Regions from separate parts of the Dickeya chrysanthemi NCPPB 402 genome, predicted to be linked through region 1. Evidence: predicted binding sites of a transcription regulator. Region 1 holds the regulator's gene; the other holds the start of a gene.

Region 1 (4,500 bases):
TTACCTCTGATAACGGTTCAGGTTCATTATGGATAGGGTGATCCGGGCTGGCTACGTACACATTCTTCATGGAATATAATTTGCGGGTGTTGATTTCCGAAGAGGCGCGAAAGTGCATATCCGGCGAGATAACGATATCCGCACGACCTTGTTCAAGCCGCTCCCATGCGCCTGCCAGCACCTCAGTCAGTAATGACACCTGGGTATTGGCTTTCAGCGACAGTTTATCTATCAGAGCGAACAACGGCTCCATAGGCACCAACGCCTCCACCACGATGGTCAGGTGGGTTTCCCATCCTCGCGCCAGCGCTTCGGCATCCGTAGTCAACTTGTCGGCTGCTTCCAGCAGAATGCGCCCCCGCTCAAGCAGCATTCGCCCAACATTGGTGAATTTGGTGCGATGGCCGGAACGATCAAACAGCACGACATCCAGCTCATCCTCCAGTTTCTGCATGGTATAACTCAGAGCGGAAGGCACTCGTCCCAGTTCATCAGCAGCAGCGGCAAAACTACCCCGGCGATCGATAGCGTCCATGACTCTTAAAGCTTCCAGGGTTAATGCCCGTTCTTTTGCCATTTTTTCACTCATTCAGGATTTTTGAACGTACCGACCAGATTAACTGGCTAACAATCCATCGTCCAGACAATTACTATCGCTTTATCAATAATTATCAGGGTCGAATACCATGATCATTAGCAGAGCAGCAGAACAATGCGGCCAGGCTGACTATGGCTGGTTGCAGGCACGCTACACATTTTCTTTCGGTCATTACTTTGATCCTGATCTCCTGGGTTTTGCCTCGCTGCGGGTCCTCAATCAGGAAGTACTGGCTCCAGGTGCCTCTTTTCAGCCAAGGACCTATCCCCGCGTCGATATTCTGAACGTGGTGCTGCAAGGTCACGCTGAATACCGCGACAGCAACGGCAATCATACCCGCGTCAAAGCCGGTGAAGCGCTTCTGCTCGCCACTCAACCCAATATCAGCTACAGCGAACACAATATCAGCGATGATACGCCACTAACCCGGCTACAGTTGTGGCTGGACGCCTGCCCTACGCGGGAAAACCAGTGCACGCAGCGGCTGAGGCTGGAAGACGAGCGCCCTTATCAGTTACTGGCATCGCCGGATGAATCGGCCAATGCCCTCCATCTGCGTCAACAGGTCTGGATCCATCATTTGAATCTGGCAGCAGGCGAACAACAGAACCTGACGCTGAATGGCAACCGTGCTTACCTGCAATCGATTTACGGTTCGCTGCGTATTAATGGGAATACCGCGGCGATACCGAGTGTATTGCACTGTGGCGACGGCGCTTTCGTTCAGCAGGAAAACAGCCTTATTGTCCAGGCGGAAACCGCCGCACGGGTATTGCTGATCGATCTGGTGGTTTAGCTCGCGGTAAACCCCGTCGGAATGCAGCAAGGTGACCATGCGTCAGAAAACTACCCTATGGTACTGGGTTTTATGACGAAACAGGGCGCCAGCGCAACCTTGAGGCAGCTATCTCGGTGTTTTTATCCAGTCATGATAATATGCCGACATAATTTCACACTCGCTTCAGGGTTACTGCAATGGATTCAACCAATCCGGACAAACTTGTTGCCCAGGCTGAACAGCTTTGCCAACAACGCAATGTGCGTCTGACGCCCCAACGTCAGGAAGTGTTGCGTTTGATGGCCCAGCAACCCGGTGCGATCAGCGCGTATGACCTGCTGGACCTGCTCCGCGTTTCCGAGCCTCAGGCCAAGCCGCCTACGGTGTATCGCGCATTGGATTTTCTGCTGGAACAAGGCTTTATCCACAAGGTGGAATCCACCAACAGTTATGTACTGTGCCACCATTTTGAAGAGCACAGTCATACGTCGGCGTTATTTATCTGCGATCGCTGTGGGCAGGTAACGGAACGTCAGACGGAAGGTGTGGAAGAAACACTGCATCAACTGGCCAAACAAGCGGGCTTTGCCCTGCGCCACAGCGTGGTGGAAGCTCACGGCTTATGCGGCGAATGCCAAAAAGTGGAATCCTGCGAACATCGGGATAGTTGTAATCACGATCACAGCATCATTGTGAAAAAGCGCTGAACCGAAGAAAAACGGAACACATATAAAAAACGCTGAGTGTGAAGCGTTGCTTCACACTATTCATCCTGAATGCATTATCTCCCTGAATACCTCCGCTCCTGGACACATCGTCTTCCGTTGTATCAATACCCTTTCGGTACCATCAGCCCAGTTACTGATAAAACCGGGAGATTAAGGTGCCATCCAGACAGAGTGAACACCGGTGTAGACGATGTACAGCAGCGACAACCAAGGGCGGGAACAAAGCGTCAGCTCCAGTCGCTGTTGCGGATTACGCCAACCGCCAACCCTTCGATGGAGAAACTCTGTTCGCGTAAATCGACCACTATCGGCGCAAAATCTTTATTTTCCGCCAGCAGTTGTACCACATTACCCTGTTTCTTCAGCCGTTTAACCGTCACTTCATCTTCTATACGCGCCACCACCACCTGGCCGTTACGCACATCCTGCGTCTTATGCACCGCCAGCAGATCGCCGTCCAGAATACCGATGTCTTTCATCGACATCCCGCTAACCCGCAACAGAAAATCCGCACTCGGCTTGAACATCGCCGGGTCAACCTGATAGTGACATTCAATATGTTGCTGCGCCAACAACGGCTCGCCGGCGGCAACGCGACCGATGAGCGGCAGCCCCTGGTCTTCTTCTTCCATCAATAGACGGATACCACGGGAAGCGCCCGTGACAATTTCAATCACGCCTTTACGGGCCAGCGCCTTGAGATGTTCTTCGGCGGCGTTCGGCGAGCGAAAGCCAAGCTGACTGGCAATTTCAGCCCGGGTGGGCGGCATACCGGTTTGTGAAATATGATCGCGAATCAGATCATAAACCTGCTGTTGTCTGGTTGTTAGCGCTTTCATTCCGCCCCCTGTTTGTTTATACAGTTTCGCTGTGAGTATATACAGGGAAAGTGCCGATGGGAACCGTGATATGGCTATTGCGAGGATTTTTCTACGATTCTGCAAAACATCACGCAAAATGACTCCACAGTATTCCCCCCCACACCGTCGCCGCCAACAGGCAGGCGACGAATACTGCCGCCGAGCCAATATCTTTTGCCCGGCCCGACAGCTCGTGGTAGTCCATACCGACGCGATCCACCACCGCTTCGATGGCGCTATTCACCAGTTCAAACAGCACGATCAGCACCACAGAACCGATTAACAGCAACCGTTCCACCATTGAAACCGGAAGCCAGCAGGCAATAATAACGGCGACAACCGTGAGCAATGATTCCTGGCGAAATGCCGCTTCATGCCGCCACGCCTGCTTCAATCCTTGCAGCGAATAACCCGCTGCTTTGATAATGCGGGTTATTCCGGTTGTTTTGTTCATGCTTACTCCGCCTTTTAATTTTTGATTGGCCACGATTTTAACGCGCAGCCATGGTTTCATCACCACAGATATCCTGTCGGGTTTCTGGTATCCTTGGCGCGCATTGCTAACAAGAGGCTTCTGGTTGTTATGTCAGGTTGGCGTAGAATTTACTATAAACTACTGAATTTCCCACTAAAATTACTGGTAAAAAGTAAGGTTATCCCACAGGATCCCGTTAATGAACAACGCCTGGATCCGACGCGGCCGATTTTCTATGTATTGCCTTACAACTCCAAGGCGGACCTGCTGACTCTGCGCACAAAATGTCTGGAGTTTGGTCTGCCCGATCCGTTGCAGCCGCTGCACATCGACGGAAAAACCTTGCCGAGCCACGTTTTTATCAATGATGGCCCGCGTTTATTCCGTTACTACGTGCCCAAGCAGCAGTCGATAAGACTGTTCCACGATTATTTGGATCTGCATCGCAATAATCCGGAACTCGACATACAGATGGTGCCGGTCTCCGTCATGTTTGGCCGCTCTCCCGGCCGCGAAGGACAAAATCAGGGGACGCCGCACCTGCGTCTGCTAAACGGTATTGAGAAATTTTTTGCAGTGTTATGGCTGGGCCGCGACAGCTTCGTACGTTTCTCGGTGCCTGTCTCGCTGCGTTATATGGCGACGGAGCACGGCACCGATAAAACCATCGCTCACAAACTGGCGCGCGTAGCGCGGATGCACTTCTCCCGTTTGCGGCTGGCAACCATCGGCCCGCGTTTGCCGGTTCGTCATGAGCTATTCAATAAGCTGTTGTCTTCACGGGCCATCGCTAAAGCGATCGATGACGAAGCGCGGGTTAAGAAGATCTCCCATGATAAGGCCCAGCAAAATGCCATCGCCCTGCTGGAAGAGATTGCCGCAGACTTCTCCTATGAAGCCGTCAGGTTATCCGATCGCGTCCTGAGCTGGACCTGGAACCGCCTGTACCAGGGCATCAACGTGCATAATGCCGAACGGGTACGCCAGTTGGCGCAGGACGGGCATGAAATCGTCTATGTTCCCTGCCACCGCAGCCATATGGACTATTTGCTGCTTTCATA
Region 2 (4,500 bases), 1.4 Mb from region 1:
GTGAATGGGCGGCACAACAGCTGTTGCATGTATTGCATCCGGTGCTACCACGGGCTTTGCGTATTAACCCTGCGGAAAACATTGCGGACGCTTTGTTGGCGGCGGCGTTGAACCCGGTTGGAGGTGTGCAGGTGATTGGCTCTGAGCATCTGGTGTAAAGTGGAGAGCAATGTGCATAACGCAGGAGCCACTATGAATAGCACGATGTCACCGGTTGAGCTGGCAAAAGCCTATCGGCTGGTTAACCACGGGCCGACGGTGTTGGTGTCGGCCTGCCATGATGGGGTAGAAGATGTGATGGCGGCAGCCTGGTGCTGTGGGCTGGATTTTGCACCGCCTAAGCTGACCGTGGTGTTGGATAAAGCGACTAAAACGCGTGAACTGCTGGAAAACAGCGGCTATTTTGCCATTCAGGTGCCGACGACGGCACAACTGGAATTGACCAATCAGCTCGGCAGTATCAGCCTGCGGGATACTCCGGACAAGCTGGCGCGCTGTCAGGTGGAGCTGTTTCGCACTCACGAGTTGGATGTGCCGCTGGTGGCCGGTTGCGCCGCCTGGCTGCTGTGCAAACTGATCCCTGAGCCGCACAACCAGCAAACCTACGATCTGTTTATCGGAGAAGTTATCGGTGCCTGGGCCGATTCACGCGTATTCAGTGAGGGTCACTGGCATTTTGAAACGGCTGACCCAAAATGGCGCAGCCTGCATCATGTGGCGGGCGGGCATTATTACGCTATTGGTGATGCGATGGATGCGAAAGAATCGTGACCATATAAACCAATGCCCTGCAAGAGCAGGGCGTTCGGCCCATAATTAATATGGCTCTATTTATTGTGGTTTACTGTTTTCTATTGGCGGTAAAGGGATTGACCATTAGCGCGCAGTTTTTCAGCGAATTGGTTTTTTTCAAGTTTATAGAACGAGTAGGCTATCAGGCCAATACTGTCTTCTGGATTTTTTACCAGTAATTGAAAAACCCATGATTTTTCATTAGTTATAACCAACGAATTATCGTTTTCCATCGATCTAAAATAACGTCCCTTGTTAACCTGAAAGTTTTTCTGTCAGTAAGCTAATTTTACTTTTATCGCTCACATTCACTGGAGCGTAGCACCTGATTCATTGCTTGATTAATCAGTGAATTCAGATCTGATGGGGAGAGTGTTCTGACGGTTGCTGCTGCCATACCTGCTGCACCAACACGGTTTGATGACTGCTCAACAGATTGCAACATTGCCTGACGATGAGCTTCGGAAATTCTCTGTAATTCAAATGAACGTGACATAAGCAGTATCCTCATCCTTTTCCTGATTCATGTGCTAACTGGGTTCATCCTTGAACCTGTTCATCCATACCGGAACCTGTGTCGGCCCCGGTATTGATGATGGTTATCAGAACGGAATGTCGTCGTCAAAATCCATCGGCGGTTCGTTGCTCGGCATCGGCGCGCTTTGCTGCGGACGGGACTGGGACTGACCGCCGCCGCCGCTGAACTGGTTGGCTTGCTGCGGCTGTTGCGGCTGACCCCAACCACCTTGTGGCGCGTTACCACCACCCGTATTGCCGCCCATGTTGCCACCGGCCGGAGCGCCAGCGCCGCCGCCAGCGCGGCCGCCCAGCATTTGCATGCTGCCGGAGATATCAACCACGACTTCAGTGGTGTAGCGGTCCTGACCGCCCTGATCCTGCCATTTGCGGGTACGCAATTGGCCTTCGATATACACCTGGGAGCCTTTGCGCAGGTATTCGCCGGCGATCTCAGCCAGCTTGCCGTACAGTGCGACACGGTGCCACTCGGTGCGCTCTTTCTGCTCGCCGGTCTGTTTGTCGCGCCAGCTGTCCGACGTGGCCAGAGTCAGGTTAGCGACCGCGCCGCCGTTCGGCATGTAACGGACTTCCGGGTCCTGACCCAGATTCCCGATAAGAATCACTTTATTAACGCCTCTGCTGGCCATGTTGGTGTCTCCTGAACAATCACATATTTAAATTTTAAACGAAAAACTATATCACGCCATTGAGCCAGATAATACCCGCGAGGCGAACCGCATTCTTTTTTCCACTGTTGCAGAAATTGCTGTCAGGTACTGGATATCCATTCAGTTTTGTTTGTGCCATAATCGGCCGTTTCTACTGGCTTCCTTTTTTAGATAAAGGATAAAAAACAGCGTCTATTGCGGGAAAAGTGTGCATGGATAAGATCGAAATTCGTGGTGCCCGTACCCATAACCTGAAGAATATCAACCTGATTATTCCACGCGACAAACTGATCGTCGTGACGGGGTTATCCGGTTCTGGCAAATCCTCGCTGGCGTTCGACACGCTGTATGCCGAAGGGCAGCGTCGTTATGTGGAGTCGTTGTCGGCCTACGCTCGCCAGTTCCTGTCGTTGATGGAAAAGCCGGATGTGGACCATATCGAAGGGTTGTCACCCGCCATTTCCATCGAGCAAAAATCCACCTCGCACAACCCACGTTCCACCGTCGGCACCATCACGGAAATCCACGACTACCTGCGCCTGCTGTTCGCCCGCGTCGGCGAGCCGCGCTGCCCGGATCACGATATTCCGCTGGATGCCCAGACCGTCAGCCAGATGGTGGATAACGTCTTGTCGCAGCCGGAAGGCAAACGGCTGATGCTGCTGGCGCCGATCGTGAAAGAACGCAAGGGCGAACACACCAAAACGCTGGAAAACCTGGCGACGCAGGGCTACATCCGTGCCCGTATCGACGGTGAAGTGTGCGACCTGTCGGACCCGCCGAAACTGGAGTTGCAGAAAAAGCACACCATCGAAGTGGTGGTCGATCGCTTTAAAGTGCGCAACGATTTGGCGCAGCGTCTGGCGGAATCGTTTGAAACCTCGCTGGAGCTGTCCGGCGGCACCGCCGTGGTGGCGGATATGGATGACCCGAACGCGCCGGAACTGCTGTTCTCCGCCAATTTCGCCTGCCCGGTGTGCGGTTACAGCATGCATGAGCTGGAGCCGAGGCTGTTTTCGTTCAACAACCCGGCGGGTGCCTGCCCGACCTGCGACGGGCTGGGCGTGCAGCAGTTTTTCGACCCGGCGCGCGTGGTGCAAAACGGCGAGCTGTCGCTGGCCGGCGGCGCGATCCGCGGTTGGGATCGCCGTAATTTCTACTATTTCCAGATGCTGCGTTCGCTGGCGGAGCATTACGAGTTTGATGTCGAAGCGCCGTTCGATAGCCTCAGCCCGGCGCTTCAAAAAGTGATTCTGTACGGCTCCGGCAAAGAAAATATCGAGTTTAAGTACATCAACGATCGTGGTGATACCTCGGTGCGCCGTCATCCGTTCGAGGGGGTGCTCAACAATATGGAGCGCCGCTACAAAGAAACCGAATCGACAGCCGTACGTGAAGAACTGGCGAAATTCATCAGCAACCGGTCGTGCGCCAGTTGTAACGGTACCCGCCTGCGTGAAGAGGCGCGCCACGTCTATGTAGAACAGACCACGCTACCGCAGATTGCCGATATGAGCATCGGCCATGCGATGGAGTTTTTCCATAACATCAAGCTGAGCGGCCAACGGGCGAAAATCGCCGAAAAAGTGCTGAAGGAAATCGGCGATCGTCTGCGTTTTCTGGTCAACGTCGGGTTGAATTACCTGTCGCTGTCGCGCTCGGCGGAAACCTTGTCCGGCGGCGAGGCGCAGCGTATTCGTCTGGCCAGCCAGATCGGCGCGGGCCTGGTCGGCGTGATGTACGTGCTGGACGAGCCGTCTATTGGTTTGCACCAGCGCGACAACGAACGCCTGCTGGAGACCTTGATCCACCTGCGTAATCTCGGCAACACCGTGATTGTGGTGGAGCACGATGAAGACGCCATCCGCGCCGCCGACCATATCATCGATATCGGCCCCGGCGCAGGCGTGCACGGCGGGCAGGTGATTGCCGAAGGGACGGCAACGCAGATCATGGCGGTGCCGGAATCGCTGACCGGCCAGTTCCTGAGTGGGGCGCGCAAAATCGAGATCCCGGCGCAGCGTGTACCGGCGGACCCGGCTAAAGTGCTTAAGCTGATTGGCGCGCGCGGCAACAACCTGAAAGACGTCACCCTGACGCTGCCGGTCGGGTTGTTCACCTGCATTACCGGGGTGTCCGGCTCCGGCAAGTCGACGCTGATCAACGATACGCTGTTCCCAATCGCCCAGCGCCAGCTCAACGGCGGCGAACTGAACGAACCGGCGCCGTACCGTGACATTCAGGGGCTGGAGCAATTCGATAAGGTGATCGACATCGATCAAAGCCCGATCGGCCGTACCCCGCGCTCCAACCCGGCTACCTACACCGGCGTGTTTACGCCGATCCGCGAGTTGTTCGCCGGCGTGCCGGAAGCGCGCAGCCGCGGTTATAACCCCGGACGTTTCAGCTTTAACGTGCGCGGCGGGCGCTGCGAAGCCTGCCAGGGTGACGGTGTGATCAAGGTGGAAATGCACTTCCTGCCGGATATTTACGTGCCTTGTGACCAATGCAAAGGCAAACG

Evidence for each region. The regulator LexA, encoded in region 1, represses DNA repair genes until DNA is damaged. The targets are predictions, from matches to a motif close to TNCTGTATGTACATACAGNA.
Region 2: the regulator LexA is predicted to act here: its motif matches at 2,086-2,105, upstream of uvrA (excinuclease ABC subunit UvrA).

The regions. Positions count from the first base shown of each region.
Region 1 covers NZ_CM001974.1:3,999,044-4,003,543, forward strand. Annotated here, with positions in the region: gene DCH402_RS17635 (LysR family transcriptional regulator) at 1-577, opposite strand, end outside; gene DCH402_RS17640 (pirin family protein) at 687-1,394, shown strand; gene zur (zinc uptake transcriptional repressor Zur) at 1,574-2,083, shown strand; gene lexA (transcriptional repressor LexA) at 2,332-2,943, opposite strand; gene DCH402_RS17655 (diacylglycerol kinase) at 3,053-3,418, opposite strand; gene plsB (glycerol-3-phosphate 1-O-acyltransferase PlsB) at 3,548-4,500, shown strand, end outside.
Region 2 covers NZ_CM001974.1:751,455-755,954, forward strand. Annotated here, with positions in the region: gene DCH402_RS03400 (Rossmann-fold NAD(P)-binding domain-containing protein) at 1-158, shown strand, start outside; gene DCH402_RS03405 (flavin reductase family protein) at 193-771, shown strand; gene DCH402_RS21020 (hypothetical protein) at 1,088-1,288, opposite strand; gene DCH402_RS03410 (single-stranded DNA-binding protein) at 1,395-1,958, opposite strand; gene uvrA (excinuclease ABC subunit UvrA) at 2,192-4,500, shown strand, end outside.